Regions from separate parts of the Peribacillus sp. NPDC094092 genome, predicted to be linked through region 3. Evidence: predicted binding sites of a transcription regulator. Region 3 holds the regulator's gene; each other region holds the start of a gene.
What was found. Region 3 encodes LexA, which represses DNA repair genes until DNA is damaged. Its sites were predicted from a motif close to CGAACATATGTTCG; they were not measured.
Positions count from the first base shown of each region.

Region 1: a site for LexA is predicted at 1,874-1,887, ahead of uvrB (excinuclease ABC subunit UvrB). Genes of this name have one in related genera too.
Region 2: a site for LexA is predicted at 1,275-1,288, ahead of ACQKNS_RS08970 (haloacid dehalogenase-like hydrolase). Genes of this name have one in related genera too.
Region 4: a site for LexA is predicted at 2,931-2,944, ahead of addB (helicase-exonuclease AddAB subunit AddB). Genes of this name have one in related genera too.

Region 1 is NZ_JBNNUC010000003.1:262,254-266,966, reverse strand. Features, by position in the region: gene ACQKNS_RS16970 (catalase) at 1-1,378, shown strand, start outside; gene ACQKNS_RS16965 (CsbA family protein) at 1,570-1,800, shown strand; gene uvrB (excinuclease ABC subunit UvrB) at 2,019-4,004, shown strand; gene uvrA (excinuclease ABC subunit UvrA) at 4,011-4,713, shown strand, end outside.
Region 2 is NZ_JBNNUC010000002.1:161-4,873, forward strand. Features, by position in the region: gene ACQKNS_RS08960 (hydrolase) at 117-380, opposite strand; gene ACQKNS_RS08965 (YkvA family protein) at 715-1,098, shown strand; gene ACQKNS_RS08970 (haloacid dehalogenase-like hydrolase) at 1,411-2,724, shown strand; partial or broken gene ACQKNS_RS08975 (GNAT family N-acetyltransferase) at 3,109-3,597, shown strand; gene ACQKNS_RS08980 (ArsR/SmtB family transcription factor) at 3,853-4,131, shown strand; gene ACQKNS_RS08985 (VOC family protein) at 4,205-4,588, shown strand.
Region 3 is NZ_JBNNUC010000001.1:564,083-568,795, forward strand. Features, by position in the region: gene tkt (transketolase) at 1-514, opposite strand, end outside; gene ACQKNS_RS02650 (DUF896 domain-containing protein) at 750-983, opposite strand; gene ACQKNS_RS02655 (YneB family resolvase-like protein) at 1,049-1,705, opposite strand; gene yneA (cell division suppressor protein YneA) at 1,718-2,029, opposite strand; gene lexA (transcriptional repressor LexA) at 2,185-2,808, shown strand; gene ACQKNS_RS02670 (hypothetical protein) at 3,307-3,594, shown strand; gene ACQKNS_RS02675 (esterase/lipase family protein) at 3,896-4,713, opposite strand, start outside.
Region 4 is NZ_JBNNUC010000001.1:1,444,327-1,449,039, forward strand. Features, by position in the region: gene addB (helicase-exonuclease AddAB subunit AddB) at 1-2,802, opposite strand, end outside; gene lepB (signal peptidase I) at 2,992-3,555, opposite strand; gene ACQKNS_RS06930 (TVP38/TMEM64 family protein) at 3,589-4,203, opposite strand; gene ACQKNS_RS06935 (hypothetical protein) at 4,493-4,713, shown strand, end outside.

The DNA of each region.
Region 1 (4,713 bases), on a different contig from region 3:
TGCAGGTGCACATGGATATTTCGTTCCGACCGGCAAAGCGGGGGACGAGCCGATTTCAAAATATACGCGAGCGAAGGTTTTTCAGGAAGAGGGTAAAAAGACCCCGGTATTCGTGAGATTTTCATCCGTTATTCATGGAGGAACGTCCCCGGAAACGTTACGTGACCCAAGGGGATTTGCCGTTAAATTTTATACGGAAGATGGCAACTGGGACCTTGTAGGCAATAACTTGAAAATTTTCTTTATCCGTGATGCAATGAAATTCCCGGATTTGATTCATGCCTTCAAACCGGATCCGGTCACGAATATTCAGGACGGAAGGAGGATTTTCGATTTTTGCGCGAGTTCGCCTGAAACATTCCATATGGTTACCTTTGTGTTTTCCCCATGGGGCATCCCGGCAAACTACCGCATGATGCAGGGGTCAGGGGTCAATACTTATAAATGGGTGAACGAGGAAGGGAAAGCGGTGCTTGTCAAGTATCATTGGGAACCGAAACAAGGGATCAAGAACCTGACACAGCAAGAGGCAAATGAAATTCAAGCTACGAATTTCAATCATGCCACACAGGATCTATATGAAGCGATCGAACGAGGGGACTATCCTGAATGGGATCTTAACGTACAGATCATGAGTGATGATGATCATCCTGAGCTGGATTTTGATCCGCTGGATGATACGAAAATCTGGCCGAAAGATGAGTTCCCGTGGCTGCACGTCGGTACGATGGTATTGAATAAAAACCCTGAAGACTATTTCACTGAAGTCGAACAGGCTGCATTCGGCACTGGTGTCCTTGTGGATGGACTGGACTTTTCTGATGATAAGATGTTACAGGGACGTACATTCTCTTATTCCGATACACAGCGCCACCGTGTCGGTGCGAATTATCTGCAGTTGCCGATTAATGCTCCAAAGAAACGAACAGCCACGAATCAGACGGGCGGACAGATGCAATATGAAGTTGGCAGAGGCAGCCAAAGCCCTCACATCAACTACGAACCATCAACTGTCGGCGGCTTGAAAGAGGCCAAGCAGACGGGCAAGGAGTATACACCTATGGTGGAAGGGAAACTTGTTCGTGAAACGATCGATCGCCAAAACAATACGAAACAGGCCGGGGAAACATTCCGTGAATTCGAGGATTGGGAAAAAGACGATTTGATTTCCAATTTAGTGGCGGCATTGGCTCCTGCCGACAAGCGCATTCAGGAAAAAATGATAGCCCTTGCCGAGGAGGCCGATGAAGAGTATGGCCGCAGATTGAAAGAGGGGCTGGCTTCTGCTTCTGAACATACGGACTCTTCAAAACCTCTGGGAGGGACGGATAACCCTGAGGACTCCGTTAGAAAAGGACATGAAGCCGATCCATATTGATTGGACTGAAAAAGAAGCAAACTTCCCTTTAAAGGGGTTTGCCTCTTTTTTTTATGGGCATAATTGGAGGATGTGTGGGATGCTCTTCTGATGATGCCTTGAAAATCGAGTAGGAAATTGATTGGCAAAAAACTTGATAATCATTTAAACTGAAACTACTCTATTTTTCTCTTAATAAAGGAGATGAAAAAATGATTAAAATTCTTTCTGCCCTTTTCCTTCCCTGTCTACTTGTCATGCTGTTTTCAAGAGTCACCTATAACAATGTCGTGGGCCTTGTTTTAACTGTTGCCTTGATTACAGCTTCCGCATATAAAGGTTATACGCATACAAATTTATTGATCATCGTCGATGCCTTATCCCTGACAGTGGGGTTTTGGTTATCAAAAAGAATGATGAAACGTACATCCAAGAGCGCCTGACACAAAAGGTGCTTTTTTTGTACTCAAACATGTCATCCCCCTCCATGCATCATGAAGTCCATAAAACGAAAATAGAATGGATGTTCGCTTATTGCTGGTTTGTTTTAAGGCTATTGTGGTAGAATGTGTATATATGCTTTATTAAACCGGAATAAATAGAAGGGATATAGGCATGTCCCGTTTTCATATAAAAATATTTCAATAGGAGGCTATGCTTGGTGAAGGATAAGTTTGAGTTAGTCTCAAAATACTCTCCTCAAGGAGATCAACCGGCAGCGATTGACATGCTGGTCGAAGGGATTAAGGAAGGCAAGGAAATGCAGACGTTATTGGGGGCAACGGGGACAGGGAAAACGTTCACCGTTTCCAATGTAATTCAACGAATCAATAAACCGACTCTTGTCATTGCCCACAATAAAACGTTGGCAGGGCAGCTTTACAGTGAGTTCAAAGAGTTCTTCCCTAATAATGCCGTCGAATACTTCGTCAGCTACTATGATTACTACCAGCCAGAGGCTTATGTTCCATCCACGGATACATTCATCGAAAAAGATGCTAGCATCAATGATGAAATCGATAAACTGCGTCACTCGGCAACCTCTTCTCTGTTCGAAAGGAAAGATGTCATCATCATTGCCAGCGTTTCGTGCATATACGGGCTCGGTTCCCCTGAAGAGTACAAGGAGATGGTTGTTTCCCTCCGGACAGGCATGGAAATAGACCGGAATGCCTTGCTGCACAGACTCGTGGACATTCAATATGAGAGGAATGATATTGCTTTCCAACGGGGGACCTTCCGCGTTCGCGGCGACGTGGTCGAAATTTTCCCGGCTTCACGTGATGAACATTGCGTACGGGTCGAGTTTTTCGGGGATGAGATTGACCGTATCCGTGAAGTGGATGCCCTGACTGGTGAAATTACCGGTGAACGGGAACATATCGCGATTTTCCCGGCCTCCCACTTCGTAACTCGCGAAGAGAAAATGCGGATAGCCATTCAAAATATCGAAACGGAACTGGAAGAGCGATTGAAGGAATTAAGGGATGATGAAAAACTCCTCGAAGCACAGCGCTTGGAGCAGCGGACCCGTTATGATTTGGAAATGATGCGGGAAATGGGCTTTTGTTCAGGGATCGAGAATTATTCCCGCCATTTAACCCTTCGTCCAGCAGGTGCGACACCATACACTTTAATGGATTACTTTCCAGAGGACTTCCTATTGGTCGTGGATGAATCACACGTAACCCTTTCACAAATCCGCGGAATGTTCAATGGAGATCAGGCGCGGAAGCAAGTGCTCGTCGATCATGGCTTCCGTCTGCCGTCTGCCAAAGATAACCGTCCGCTAAGATTTGAAGAATTTGAGAAAAAGGTACATCAATCCATATTCGTTTCGGCAACTCCGGGACCATATGAACTAGAACATACGCCAGAAATGGTTCAGCAGATCATCCGTCCTACCGGATTGCTGGATCCGACGGTAGAAGTGCGGCCGATTGAAGGGCAGATAGATGACTTGATCGGTGAAATACAGGAGCGTATCAAAAAGAACGAGCGTGTGCTCATTACGACCTTGACGAAAAAGATGTCTGAAGATTTAACTGACTATTTAAAGGAAATCGGCATCAAGGTCCAATATCTTCATTCGGAAGTGAAGACCTTGGAAAGGATAGAAATCATCCGGGAACTTCGAATGGGCAAATATGATGTACTCGTTGGAATCAATCTTTTAAGGGAAGGCCTGGATATACCGGAAGTGTCGTTGGTGACCATTCTGGATGCCGATAAGGAAGGGTTCCTTCGCTCGGAACGTTCGCTCATTCAAACGATGGGCCGTGCAGCCCGTAATGCGAACGGCCACGTCATCATGTATGCAGATCGCATCACGAATTCGATGGAACTTGCCATAAATGAAACGAGGCGGCGCCGTGAAATCCAGGAAAGTTTTAATGAAGAGCATGGAATAATGCCTCAAACCATCCAAAAGGATATCCGTGACTCCATAAGGGCGACTCATGTAGCCGAAGAAAGCGAAGAGTATAAAGAAGACCTTGCACCAAGCCTCGCGAAACTCCCTAAAAAAGAGCGCTTAAAAGTGATGGAGAGCATGGAAAAAGAAATGAAGGAAGCGGCAAAGGCACTGGATTTCGAGCGGGCTGCCGAGCTGCGTGATTTATTACTAGAGTTGAAAGCGGAAGGGTGACGAAACATGGCAATGGATAAAATTGTGATAAAAGGAGCCAGGGCCAACAATTTAAAGAATATTGATATCACGATACCGAGAGACAAACTTGTTGTGCTGACCGGATTATCCGGATCTGGAAAGTCTTCCTTGGCTTTTGATACGATTTATGCAGAAGGGCAAAGGCGTTATGTAGAATCACTTTCCGCTTATGCTCGTCAATTCTTAGGCCAAGTGGATAAACCGGACGTCGATGCGATCGAAGGTTTGTCACCAGCCATTTCCATAGACCAGAAAACGACCAGTCGAAACCCACGTTCAACCGTAGGGACTGTTACCGAGATCTATGATTATTTAAGGCTGTTATTTGCACGGGTCGGAAGGCCGACCTGTCCGATCCATAATATTGAAATCACCTCACAAACGATTGAGCAAATGGTGGACCGCATTCTTGATTACCCTGAGCGAACCAAGCTTCAGGTATTGGCACCGCTTGTCTCAGGCAGAAAAGGAACACATGCAAAAGTTTTGGAGGAAGTCAAGAAACAAGGATATGTCCGCGTTCGTGTGAATGGGGAAATGCATGATCTCAGTGAGGAGATCACTCTCGAAAAAAATAAAAAGCATTCAATTGAAGTCATCATAGACCGGATCGTCATTAAAGAGGGGATCATGGCGCGGCTCGCAGATTCATTGGAAAGTGCTTTGCAGCTTGGCGAAGGCAAAGTCA
Region 2 (4,713 bases), on a different contig from region 3:
ATCGGAGCTGTCTTTAAGGCAGCTCTTTTTCCTTGTGCATTGGGGCGGGTTAGTTCCATACGATGTCTTTAATAAAAGAAGATCCTTCAAAAAATGAAGGATCCCCCTAAATGTTATTACTCGATGCGAAGGGCTTGGATGTCTCGGCAGTCAACAAAAATGATAGTACCAGGTTCTTCCTCTTCATCTCTGAAGCGGGCACAACAAGTATTGTTGTCAAAGGCACGGAAGATCACATCTTCAAGAACTGTGCCTCCAGATAAAAAAACGTCTACTTCTGTACCAGGACGCAAACGGCGTAAAGTATTACAGACACATCCATTGCATCTGTTTCTACGAGATGAACTGGATTGACGAGACGATGAATTTCGACTTGTCATCATTACATCCCCCTTTCATTAGCTTGTCTTACTTTAATAACATATGAAAGGGAAAACAATCAGGAGTGGACAAAGTGATTGATTGTTTGGCACAATTTTGAATTAATTAGGCTTTTTTATGAGGGACAGATATGGTACACGACCATGAAAATCAAACAATGAGGAAAAATACCATATTAAATAAAAAGCAAGCTTCAATATCTTACATTAGCTTAAGGTCGAACTGTCTTTAAGGCAGTTTTTTAGTTATGCGACTATCGGGCAGGTTAGTGAATCTTAGTAAATTTATTTTGTTATAATGAAAAGAAAATCTTAACGCTTATTAGGAGATAAAATGTTCAAAAAAATTAAAACTTGGGCGAGGAATCTAAAACGACAGATCTTTATCCTTTACTTTGCTTGTAAAGATGAACGGGTGCCTTGGTATGCAAAAGTATTTACGGCTTGTGTTGTAGCTTATGCATTCAGTCCGATTGACCTAATACCTGATTTTATACCCATTCTTGGCTATTTAGACGATGTAATTCTCGTTCCGATAGGGGTAATGATTGCATTAAAGATGATACCAAAGAGCGTACTGACCAACTGTGAAGTTAAGGCAGAAGAAATGATGAAAAAGGGTAAGCCGAAAAATTGGATAGTCGGCTCAATAATAGTATTGATTTGGGGCTTGATTATAATATGGGCGATTATTAATATTTATCGCTTCATGAACTAACGGGGCAGGTTAGTTCAAAAAAAAAAAGTTGATTGTTTATTTTGTTGTCCGATGTTTGGAATTCCAGTACTTTACTAATGTAGCTCTTTTGTGATTTTTGAGCAAAACGGGCGCTTAATTAATAAGGATAACAGAAATCCTGTTTTAAAAAGTTACAATTGTTAAGAAAAGAACCACGAATAAAATTTTGACTATTTTGAAAATTCATGATAATATTTACGCATAAAAGAATCAATCGGCAATGGCGCCTGTTTCAATAGCTAATAACGAGCTATTGGGCAGGCGTCTTTTGCATTTTACAGGGGGGATAATATGAATAATAGAACCAAATTAAAAGCTTTATTTGGCATGATCGTTATTTGCTTGTTTTTGTATGCTTCCTTAGGAGCGGCTGCAAGCGGAAAAGCAGTTTCGACTCCGCAAAATAGGGAGGGCCATTGTATTCAAGTGTTGGATAAAGGGAAATGGGCTCCTGACACCTATAAGTCTGTTCAAAACCTAATTGATAAGCATGGTGCTGGAAGCACAGGATACGATCCAAATCGAAAACCTTATGTTGTTTTTGATTGGGATCATACGAGCATCATGAATGATACGGAGGAGGCCCTCTTTCTTTATCAAATTGATCACTTGGCATATAACATGCAACCGAAAGAGTTTTATGAAGTGATCAAAAAGAATGTGCCGAATGGACCCTTTTCAAACGAGTTTAAAAACCTTCAAGGAAATGCGGTCACTCTTAAGGAAATCGCCGAGGATCTGAAGCGCGATTATGAATTTCTTTATTCCAACTTTAATGGGATGAATGGAAAAGAGAGGTTAGAAACGCTTCATTCAACTGATCAATTTAAAGATTTTAAAGCGAAAATGTACTTTCTGTATGAAGCCATTGGGGAAACATACGGTGTTGAAATCGGATATCCATGGGTGCTTTATTTATTTTCCAACATGTCGACCGAAGAAGTCCAGAAGCTTGCAGAGGCTTCAAATGATTATAATTTAGGAGCGGAAATGGCATCGGTGACGCTTATAAGTCCTGGGTCAATGTTAGGAAAAGCCGGTACTGTTCAAGTTACCTATACAACAGGACTGCGTCTGGCCTCGGAAATCGCAAACTTAATGCATACTTTTATGGAGAATGGGATTGACGTTTTTGTTATTTCGGCTTCGATGGAAGAGGTGGTCGAGGTATTTTCGTCAAATCCAAAATACGGCTACAACGTTCCAAAGGAAAATGTCTTTGGGATGAGATTAAAAAAGAAGGAAGGAATTACTCAAGCAGAATATGAAGACAATTGGCCGATCACTGCTCGAGAAGGTAAGGTGGAAGTGATTGAACACGCAATCTCCAAATCGCGGGGCGGATACGGTCCGATATTCGTAGCGGGAGACAGCAGCACAGATTATGAAATGCTTACAATTAAGAGTTTGAAACTCGGTTTAATTATCAACCGCCTCAAAACAGGTGATATAGGCAAGCTTGCGAAAACAGCTGCAGAACGGATGGGCAAAAACAACCCGAAATATGTTCTCCAAGGAAGAAATGAGAATACAGGCTTATGGATACCGACTGAATACACGATCAAGCTTGGGTCAAATGAAGAAAAATTGTTGGCGAATCCATAAAAAGATTCGTCCAAGGGGATTCAATCACACTCGGAGTATAAAATAAAGATTGATGATGACATCTTAGACTCGCTTTTATACATTCAAGTTTCCAAAACATAACGAGTATCAGTGAAAAACATGCACCCTATTCCTATTAAGCCATTTTAAATGAAGATAAATCTTTTACTCAGTATTTTGGGTTTTATATATTAAGAATTAAATCAAATTCGATAGCAAACAAACATATTTATACAAACAAAACTGGATATTTATATTAATATTGTTGTGAAAATGTGAGAAATGTACTTAAACTAACGGGGCAGGATAGTTCATGAAGGGCAAATGAAAGTTTATGCCGAAATAATTTAAGAGATTTGATTAATTGTAAAAGAGGTATAACTAATGACTGTTTCATTAAATCAAATTCCCGCAGATGAAAGGCATATTCTTAAGAATTTATATTCCCTTTATTTACATGACCTTTCGGAGTATACCGATGGTTTAGACCTATCATCAGATGGTTCGTTTGAATTTGATTCATTTGAATTAATTTGGAAGAGGGAAGGGGTAACACCATATTTTTTGAAAAAAGATAAGGTAATTGTAGGGTTTTTATTACTCTTGTAAAGGCCGTTTTTAAATAAGGAATATGATTACAGCATTAATGATATTTTTATTTTGAAAAAATATAGAAGAAAGGGTATGGCCATTGCATTATTAAAGGTATTGTTTGAACAAAAAAAGGGTTGCTACTTTGTTGTTGAATTGGCCAAGAATATTCCTGCCGTTATATTTTGGAGAAAGACTTTTAAGGCGCTGAATATAGATTTTGAAGAAAAAAAGAAAAATATAGATGATGAAGAATGTTTGATGCAATCCTTTCGAATTTAAACCGGATTATTAACTACAAGGGTTGCTGCGGCAGCCTTTTTCTTATGGAATTAACCGGGCAGATGCTTATAAATTTAACTGGATGATCCAATGAGAATTATTGCACATTTTTGTTGAAATTATATTTCTATAATGGTTCAAACTACAAGTATGTGACTTTAACTTGTTAAGAAAGCAAAATACGGTTCTTTTATCATGCAACCATAAAGTTGCTTGTTCTTGACAAGCAACTTTATGGTTGCTTATACTCGATATATGAATTGGGACAAAGACGCTATATTCAAGGCACTTGGAGACTCGACTCGGCGGCTTATATTAGACGAACTATCCGAACGCAACGAACTGACGTTGTATGAACTTACGGTACGTCTCATTATGAAGCACGACATTTCCATTTCGCGACAAGCGATAGCTAAACATCTTTCTGTATTGGAAGATGCCGGGCTCGTAAAGTCAAAACGAAAGGGAAAGTATCGAGTAGTTATATTCAACAACGAACCACTCAAAAATTTGCTAAAGGGATGGATAGAGTAATTTTCCGCTTTGCTTGCAGCCAGATTGTCAGCACAGCACCATGCGTCACAAATATCAAAGGAGGCAAAACATTATGAAAATCATTGTTACCAGCATATTCGTATCAGACCAAGACAAGGCACTGGAGTTTTACTCAGAAAAGCTTGGATTTGTAAAAAAGCATGACGTTCCAATGGGGAAATTCAGGTGGATCACGCTTGTTTCTCCCGAGGATCATGAAGGTACCGAGCTTTTACTTGAACCGAATGAGCATCCTGCCGCACAGGAGTATCAAAAGAAGATATTTGCCGATGGCATCCCGGCAACAATGTTCGGCGTTGCAGATATTCATGAAGAGTACGAACGATTATTGGAAAACGGCGTGAAGTTTACTATGGAGCCGACAAAAATGGGCGAAGTCACAATAGCTGTCTTCGACGATACATGCGGTAATCTTATTCAGATAGCGCAGCAGTAACTTTATGAACCAGTTCTAAACGACATTAGTTTTAAGTTTGGTGATCAACAATTAAACAGCCTTATGTTAACCCTGTCCTAATTTTAGGACGGGGTTATACATGTTTCGGATATGGTTCCCATTCT
Region 3 (4,713 bases):
CTAATGAAGCCGCTTCTGCAGAGACGCCTTCCATTAAATCCCCATCTCCACAAATGCTATATGTATAATGATCGACCACATTATAAGAATCGCGGTTATAGCTTTCTGCCAAGTGACGTTCTGCCATTGCCATTCCGACTGCCATGGCAATTCCTTGTCCAAGCGGACCAGTAGTTGCATCTACACCAGCGGTATGTCCGTATTCAGGATGTCCTGGAGTTTTACTACCCCATTGGCGGAAGCTTTTCAAATCATCGATAGATAAGCCATAGCCAGATAAATGAAGAAGGCTGTATAACAGCATAGAGCCATGACCAGCTGAAAGAACAAAGCGGTCTCTATTAAACCAATCTGGATTTTTCGGGTTATGGTTCATATATTCGGTCCATAGTTTATACGCCATCGGCGCTGCACCCATCGGCATACCTGGATGGCCAGAATTAGCCTTTTCAATTGCATCAATCGATAATGTACGAATCGTATTAATAGATAGTGCATCTAATTTATCTAACATCTCGTAAAAACATCCCTTCCTGTAATGTACCTCTTTATATTATAGTGACAAGCTTAATATCACAACTAAAATCACTATTTACTGCCCCAATATTACAATTTTCTAGAAATAAGAGAAGTCCCCTATTTAGATTAAACTAAATAGGAGAATACATACATGAATGCACTCTCTTTTTACTCCTATATGCTAATAGAGTCCTCAAATGGCATGTTCCATCAGCAGAATCCAAGCAGTATTAATGTAAGTTTCTTTTTTCTTTTATATTTTTAATCTTTTGAGGAGTGACATCATTACCTTCTGGATCCACGACTTTCACATGCTCTAACGTATTGGTCATGGACTTTCTGAATGTTTCCAAATACTCACTTCTCAATTGGGTTTGCTCTTTCGCCTCAACTTCCGTCAAACCTTCAGCCTTTGCCTTTTTAGAAAGTTCATTAATACGGGCTAATTTCTCTTTTGATAACATAATTTCGCTCCTTCATAATCTGCGGATATTGTCATGGTATTAAAAAAATAACGAAATTACAAGTTCTATGATTGACTATCCAGTGTATTCAGTTGATGTTCGAGGAAACGCCTGTTTACAGTTGCCTTAGATACATTGTATCCAAAGCCCCTTAAAGTTGCTGCGATCTCTGCAAATGTCAAACCATTGGCCCGAAGTTTAATAATTTCCTCTATAGGGATATCCTTACGGTCCCTTCCAGTGGAATTCCTTTGATTCCGAAGGTTTTTTTGAGGACGATACCCTTTTTCAACGGCCCTCATCATCCCGCGCTTTATTTTAAGATTATGTAGTTTCCTTTGGTATTCTTCTACAATTCCGACTATCTGGATGACCATCGCATCCGAATCAGATAGCTCAAGTTCCCCATCGTGTGAGAGCGTATAAATTTTCACATCTTCTTTAAGGATGACATGGAAAAGCGCTATTTTGGCATTCCCTCTTCCCAGCCTTGTTTCGTCCTGGATTAATAATACTTCAGCTTCTTTGGTTTTAAATAGTTCGAGCATGTCAAAAATGCCATCCCGATTCAACTCATAACCACTTGCCTGTTCTTTTATTATGGAAATGACTTCAACATCCATCTTTTCTGCCAATTTGACTAATTCATCTTCCTGCCTTGCCAATGATGTTTCCTGTGACTCTTTTTCTGTGCTGACCCTACAATAGATTACCGCTTTCATAATACCCTACCTTCACTGCTCACTGGCCAAATTCTGGACAAGTTCTTCCCCCTTAACCGGTATGACGATGACTTGACCAGGTTTAATCGACTCCGCCCGTACTCCATTATGCTCTTCTATCCAACCAATGAATTCTTTCTTTGTCAAATTTGCTTCTTCATATTCTTCGGCAATTCCCCATAGGGTGTCACCTTCACTTACTTCTATGGAAAGGAAATCATTTTTTTGATCATTGTTCAATGTACAAGAGAATAAAATTGAAAAGATGAATACGGATCCCGCTAATAGAATCGTATAAATATAATTTTTGTATAATTTTTTCATAAATATCCCTCCAAAGCGAATGTTCGTTCGTATGTTATGATCAAATTATAATACGAACGTTTGTTTCAGTCAACAACTAAATTCGAACTTATGTTTGTATAGACTTTGGGGCCATGCTATAATATAGCAAAGAACATTGGGGAAGAGGTGCACAAATGACTAAACTATCAAAACGGCAGCAAGATATTCTTGATTTCATCAAAGAAGAGGTTCGCCAAAAAGGGTATCCACCTTCCGTACGGGAGATTGGCGAAGCAGTGGGACTTGCATCAAGTTCAACAGTTCACGGACATTTATCCCGCCTGGAAAGTAAAGGCCTGATTAGACGCGACCCAACCAAGCCAAGGGCCATTGAAATAATGAATTCGGAGGAAGCGAACAACATTCCCAAAGCCAATGTCGTGAACGTGCCGTTACTTGGAAAAGTAACAGCGGGCATGCCTATAACGGCCATCGAGAACATAGAAGAATACTTTCCGCTTCCCGAAAGCATGGTTCCACATGATGACCATGTATTCATGCTGGAAATCATGGGTGAAAGTATGATCGAAGCTGGAATTCATGATGGAGACTATGTCATCGTGAAACAACAAAGCAATGCCAATAATGGAGATATCGTCGTGGCCATGACGGAAGATGATGAAGCCACTGTAAAACGATTCTTTAAGGAACCGGATTACATAAGGCTGCAGCCTGAGAACTCAAATATGGAACCCATTATTTTACGAGATGTTTCGATACTTGGAAAAGTAATAGGCTTATATAGGCAAATACACTAAAAGCGCTACCCGCGCTTTTTTTGTTTGTTTAATTTATGTTCCGGATTCTCTCAATATGCATATGGAAGAGTAGGTTTTGATATATTTTTTTAATAGAATCGATTTACGTGTGAAAATTACATCATTTATAGCGGATGTAAAGTTCACTATCCCTCTTGTTATAAATACTTTGGAAAGAAGCTCATTCATAAGGAAGGAGAGCGTTGAAATACCGCTCACTGTTAAAATCATTTTTGCCTGGATAATGACAGACTCGCCCTTAAAGCCTTCTTTTGTACTGAATATATTTTTACTTTAATTACCGATATCACAAAAAAAAGCCACCAATCCGCGAATAATATGGATTGACGGCTTTAAAATTGAATTCTGAAAATCTTCAAAAAATGGTGCATACCCTTTTATTTATTAGTTTTAAATATGAATTTACTTATTATTGTATAAAGCCTTGATAAAAAGTGAAAATTAATTTTGATAACTTCATTTTAAGGTGGTGAAATTATGGACTTCCCAACCATTCATACAAACTTTTGGGATGCAGTAATTGCCATTCCTATCATCATGATTCTCACTCAACTTATTAAGGTCATGTTTCCTATTCATCCGAAATTCATCCCTACCATCGCTTTGGGACTTGGCTTATTCATTTCCATTTTCATCAGTCATCGTCATCACTTGGTTGCAGGGATTTTCATGGGCTGGTTTTATGGCTATGCAAGCATTGGCAATTATGCTGCACTTAAAACTGGTATTTTGTCTTATAGAGGATCTTATCAAAAGACAGATTAAACCAGTTGTCTTGGATTGCAAGGAGCCAGACTTGCTTCTATCTCCACCTATATTTGCCATTACAACCTGGATGTTTACATTGGCTGAATCACCAACTCCCATGTTACCCAGACCATTAAACATGACCCAAAAAATACCTTTTCAATTAAGAAAAGGTATCCATTTGGTAAAAAAGGTTCGGAATGCTTATATCCCGAACCATGATTTTTTAAAGAAAACACTAAATATTTTTATGAAAAAAACTGTACTCAACCTGACTTTTCTTCGATTTTGATTCCTATCAATAAGTGAAGGCATTTTGCTATTTCTCGATATAAACCGAACGAACCAGCGTCCGGGTTCTTTCAGTGCCATCCACATTTTTTTCCTTGACGTCAATGGTTACATTATAAACACCTGACTTAGGCACTTCAGGAAGGGTACCAGTAAAATTTTCGGTCTCCATTTCTTTTACAGAGCTTTTCCTACTAATTTCATTACCGGTTTCATCGACTAAATGAACCAAAAATGTTGTGCTTGTTGGCGTTTTTTTATCATTCATTGGATTCTTTATTAAAAAATTTGCATCTTTTTGCTTAACTTTCCCGGCCATACTTAATGTAATGGGATTCTTTTCGTTAAATTGTGCTGTGAACAGATAGGCGTCTATTGGCGCTTTAGTCTTCATTCGCACTTTCCAGTCACCGATTTCGAGGTTGTTTCGATTGAATGTTTGAACGGTTGCACCATTAAAAAAGGATGTTTCATTTTTGGCTGAATCTACCTTTAAGGAAGGTGAATATTTTTTATTGGATGGAGAAATCAATACAACCTCGACATCGTTTGAGGCTGTATATATGGTTATATTACCCGGGGCTGCTTCATTTACATGAAAACTTTGTTCCATCCAAACATTTTGTTTCAGGGCATCACCCAGAACGGTTTGAGCGAGTGCTGTTGTAATGACATCATCTTCAACTCGTTCTTTATAATTGACATTAAATCCAGGAATCCCAGCGGTGGAAGTACTCCTTAAATAGGGTTCAATTCTTGAAAATACAGCTGAACCTACTCGGATATTGTCGTGATCAAAGTTGGGATCCGTAAATAAATGTGTTGCGTATGGTATTTTTGTACTCC
Region 4 (4,713 bases), 880 kb from region 3:
CTTCGTACCGTTTTTCAATGTGAAAGAAAGTGGAGGAAGCTCGCCATTTTTTCCGAATCCAAGTTCTAATCCGACTGGGGCAAAACCGCTTACCTTTGCATGTTCACTCAATACGATCGAGGCCCGGCCAATCACATTTTCCAGTTTCCTGCGTAAATAGTGATGGCGGTTCGTACTTAACAAAATCTGATTTTGGAGTTTAGGAGCAAGTCTCTCCACAGCCATCCTGGCCAGCTCCAAGCATTGTTCCGGGGTCAATGCAGACCAAGGAATATCATGGTCCTTTAAATAATCCGAAATCATTTTCAACGCGCCATGGAACATCTCGCCTATATCCGGGGCATCCAAACGGAAAATTTGCCGTTCCCGCAATTTCAAGCCATGAGCGGCATAATGGGAAAACGGGCAGCTATTGAACATTTCCATCCGGGATACACTCGTAAGAATGCTCTCACCGTATAATTGCTTACTTGTTTCCTCAGATAATTTCTTTGTCCTATTTTGATAAAAAAGGCTCGATAAAACCTTAGTTGCTGAAGGACCGGCCATTTCATCATCCAAAATGGCATTATATACATCCCACCATAGTGAATGGATTGGATAGTTCCTTTTTTTCAGCTGCAATTGGGCAGCCAGGTACGAAAGGGCCACATCATGATTTGCAGCATATTTCACCTGTTCTTCAGCAGGCAAATCGGATGGATCGTTCATATAATGCACATCAGACACGTTGGGCAATACGTCCCTTACCCGTTTCAAATACGATGAGGGTAAAAGTGCCTTTCCTTCCTCATCGGCAAGAGGATATGATAAATAAAGGGCCTCAGCCGGCGTAGTAAATGCTTTGTACGCTGTAAATTCTTCATCCAGGAGGCGCACTTTTGAACTTGGGGCAACATCAAGTCCACCAGCCAGCAGCACCTCACGATCACTATCTGAAAATATCCCGTCAGATACAGCTTTTCCTGGCACGACCCCTTCGTTCAGGCCGATAACAAAAGCTGTCTTCACATCATCCAGGCGTGATAAATCTAGATTGGCAACCAATACTTGGTCAATTGCAGGCGGTACCAAAGAAAATTCAAGAGACTCCAGACCAGCTTCAATGATAACTGCAAACTGTTTCAGGGAAAGCTCTTCCCCGCTCAGCAGTTCGACGAATTGGTCCAATAGGTCGACAACTGCATTCCATGTTTGCTCATGCTCTCTTGCCGATACCAGATCACCTGCTTCTTCTGCCTCTTGTTTCAGCTTTTCCAATTTTTCCGGTACATGCAATTCTTCAAGATATAGATATAGGGCTTCACACAATTCCCTTCCATTAATAGCCTTTTTAACACGTTTTGAAAGCTTCAAGATGGGCTCGGTAAATAATTGCTTCAGCTCATTCAACTCTTGTTCAAGCTGCATTTCCTTATCCGTTTGATTCCGGTCCTCGAGTTCCAGTCCGCGGAAGCGCCGGTATGTCCAACGATCTTTGGACGTCCACCTGCTTCCTTTAATGCCACGGGCCAGCACATAGTTTTCCAGCTTATCCACCTGTTCGCGCATTCTATCAAAGTTATTTTGGAGCGGAAATAGAAGCTCCGTCTTGATTGCACGAAATACCGGCTCATAGCGCCAATAGCCATTGATGATCTCCAAAGTGGAACGAATCAGTTCAATCAGAGGATGATTCAGCATCGTCCTTTTGGAATCGACGAACAAGGGAATTTGATAATCCCGAAAAACGGTTTGTAAAATATCTGCGTACGCTTCTCCATTCCTGACTAAAATCGCAATATCGCTGAAACGGTGCTGTTTCTGCCTGACCAGCGACAAGATGTCCCGGGCAACTCCTTCAATCTCGGCTCTGCGGTTAACTGCCTGGGCGATCGTTACATCAGGCGACTGCCCAAACGCTTTGGCAGGCCGAATGGCAAAATAAGTTTCCAGATGATTCAGTCCCGGGCTCTTTCCAAACCTTTCCGTTCCTTTTAAGATTCGATCTTCTGAAATCGGTATGCCATTCCTCAATCCAGCCTGATAAAGGTGATGATATAGATTTCCCGTTTGCCTGAACAACTGCAAATCATCCGGAGCATATTGTCTGTAGGGCTGATCTAACGTCAGTGAAATCGTTACACTTCTGCACAGCTTGATCATTTCTTCCACAATAAGCAGTTCCTGTGGAGTCAAACTATAAAAACCATCGATATATATATCCGCATCCCTTATATAGAAAGAATCTGCCATTTTCTCGATCAGCAAAGTGAAGTAGTCTTCGGAATCTAAATATTTGTTAACCATTTCATCCTCAAAAGCCTGATAGACCAATTCCAGATCATGCAGTTTATCCTGAATGCCGCTGCCGGCCTGTGAGGTTTTGGCCAAATGGTTTTGAATGTCATCAGGTTGGATGCAATACTGCTTGAACTCAGCCAGCATTAGCTCCATCTGTGCAATGAACCCCTGCTTATCAGCAGAACGACGGAACATCTTTAACTCGTCCTTTTTATCATCCATGATCTTCCGAATCAACATATTAACGCCAACGCTGTCCAAATGCAGCCTGCTCATCCCCCCGGTCTCCTGAAGAACGCGCCAAGCAAGCCTGCTAAAACTAAAAACCTGTGTCCGGATCATTCCGGCAAGGCCTGGTGTTTTAATTAATTTATATTCAGATAGAAACGTCATCTGATCAGGAACGAGGTAGATAATTGGATTTCCTTCGGGATCTTCTGCCAATTTAGATCGAATTTCGTCCAATATATTCGAAGTTTTCCCTGCACCCGATCTTCCCAGTAAAAAACGGAGTGACATCTCTTTTTCCCCCTTACAACATAATATCTAGATTCATCATACCAGAAATACATTAGTCACCATGACTAGGTTTCTGTTTCCAATTAGATTTACTTTCTATTATTTTACCGTTTCACTTTAAAAAACACCAATCGTACGTTCGTGTTTTTCCCCAAAAGAAAAAGCCCACATAATTTGGGGCTTCCACGATCATTCACCTGTAAATTTATAATTGAATTCTTTGACCGGCCAATATCGAACATCCACTTTACCGACAACATTTTCAACCGGTATATAACCAAAGTGACGGCTGTCAGCACTTTCAAGACGATTATCACCCATGACAAAAAGCTTGCCCTCAGGGACTTTGGTCACATCCGTCAATTCTTTTAATGTAAAATCACCTGTAAAGTCCTGTCCCGGGAAACCTTCCTTGAATTTCTCAAGATAAGGCTCATCCACTTTCTCACCATTTACGTAAAGCCAATCATCTTTATAACGAATTTGGTCACCTGCAATCCCTATAACTCGCTTAACATAATCTTCTTGTGAATTCGCATGAAAAACAATAATGTCAAAACGGTTGATATCATGCATCTGGTAATTGATTTTATTCACGACAAGTTTATTTCCATCTTCTAGGGTCGGCTGCATCGACTCCCCTTCAACATCATAGCTTGAAAAGAAAAATGTACGGATTAAGATGTAAATAACAAAAGCTATCATCGCTGGTTTTATCCAATCGGATAAAGAATTCTTGTTTGTTTTTTCCATCCAGTTCAACCCCTACTGCATTTATATACTAATTTATTGTCCTTCTTCCCTCTTCATGCTTTTATTTAACCGGAGTTCAAGTCTTTTCCCCACATACCATAGGATAAAGATGACAATCCCCATAATGATCGTACGCACAGGTTTATGAATTAAGGATACTAAATCGTAGCCTACGAAGCTGATCGTAAAGATCATCACCGCTTTCCCTCCCACTACTGCAAGTCCATATTGCAAGGGACTGACTTTTGAAAGTCCTGCCACGATATTAACGATGGCCGAGGGTGTAAAAGGGAAGCAGAGCAATATGAACAAAGGACCGAATCCATGGCTTTCCACCCATACCATCAACCTCTGCACCTGTTTATGCTTTTGCAAAAATCGGAAAAACCTCATTTGACCATATCTTCTTATAATCCAAAAGAGCAAAAAAGAACCCGCTACCGCACCAATCCAAGAAAATAAAAAGCCCCACCAGAGACCAAAAGCCGTTGCGTTAGCAAGCACGAACACCACCAAAGGCAAAAAGGGCAAAAAAGCTTCCAGCATCGGCAGTAAGATCCCTGGAATTGGACCGAATGAGCGATATTGCTGAATAAGTGCAGATATATGATCAAGTGTAAACCACTCACGTATAGTATCCAAATCCATAATTATCTCCCTCGACATGCTGCTAGCAAAGCAGCATAAACTTATTAAAAACTGTTTATTTTAGATATATCACTTTCCCCTGAAATTGCAAGAATTATTACCCATATACCTTCATACTTTCCCTAACTCCGGAAAACATAATCTTGTTAACGAATATTTCTGGATTTATCAAAACCGCTTGCATATACACTTAAAATACATTAGGATAAAAAACAGAACAAATGTTCTTTTTCTTGCATGATATACATACTAATATTAAAAACCGTGCTAGTAGAAAGGAGCGGTCAAGATGACCCGCATTCCAGAAGATGACCGAAATATGATTGAAAAAGCCATCTACCTCCCTATGGTTATAACAGTCTTAAACCGGGATCTCAAGGTCATCGAAATTAGTCCGTTTAAATTAAAAAGGCCCTATTCTGAGCTAGTCGAACATATTTTAAAAGTGGTTCAAGACGAACTTGCCGAGGTAAGGCGATATTTACGCAAGGAGAATATTAAGGTTAGTGA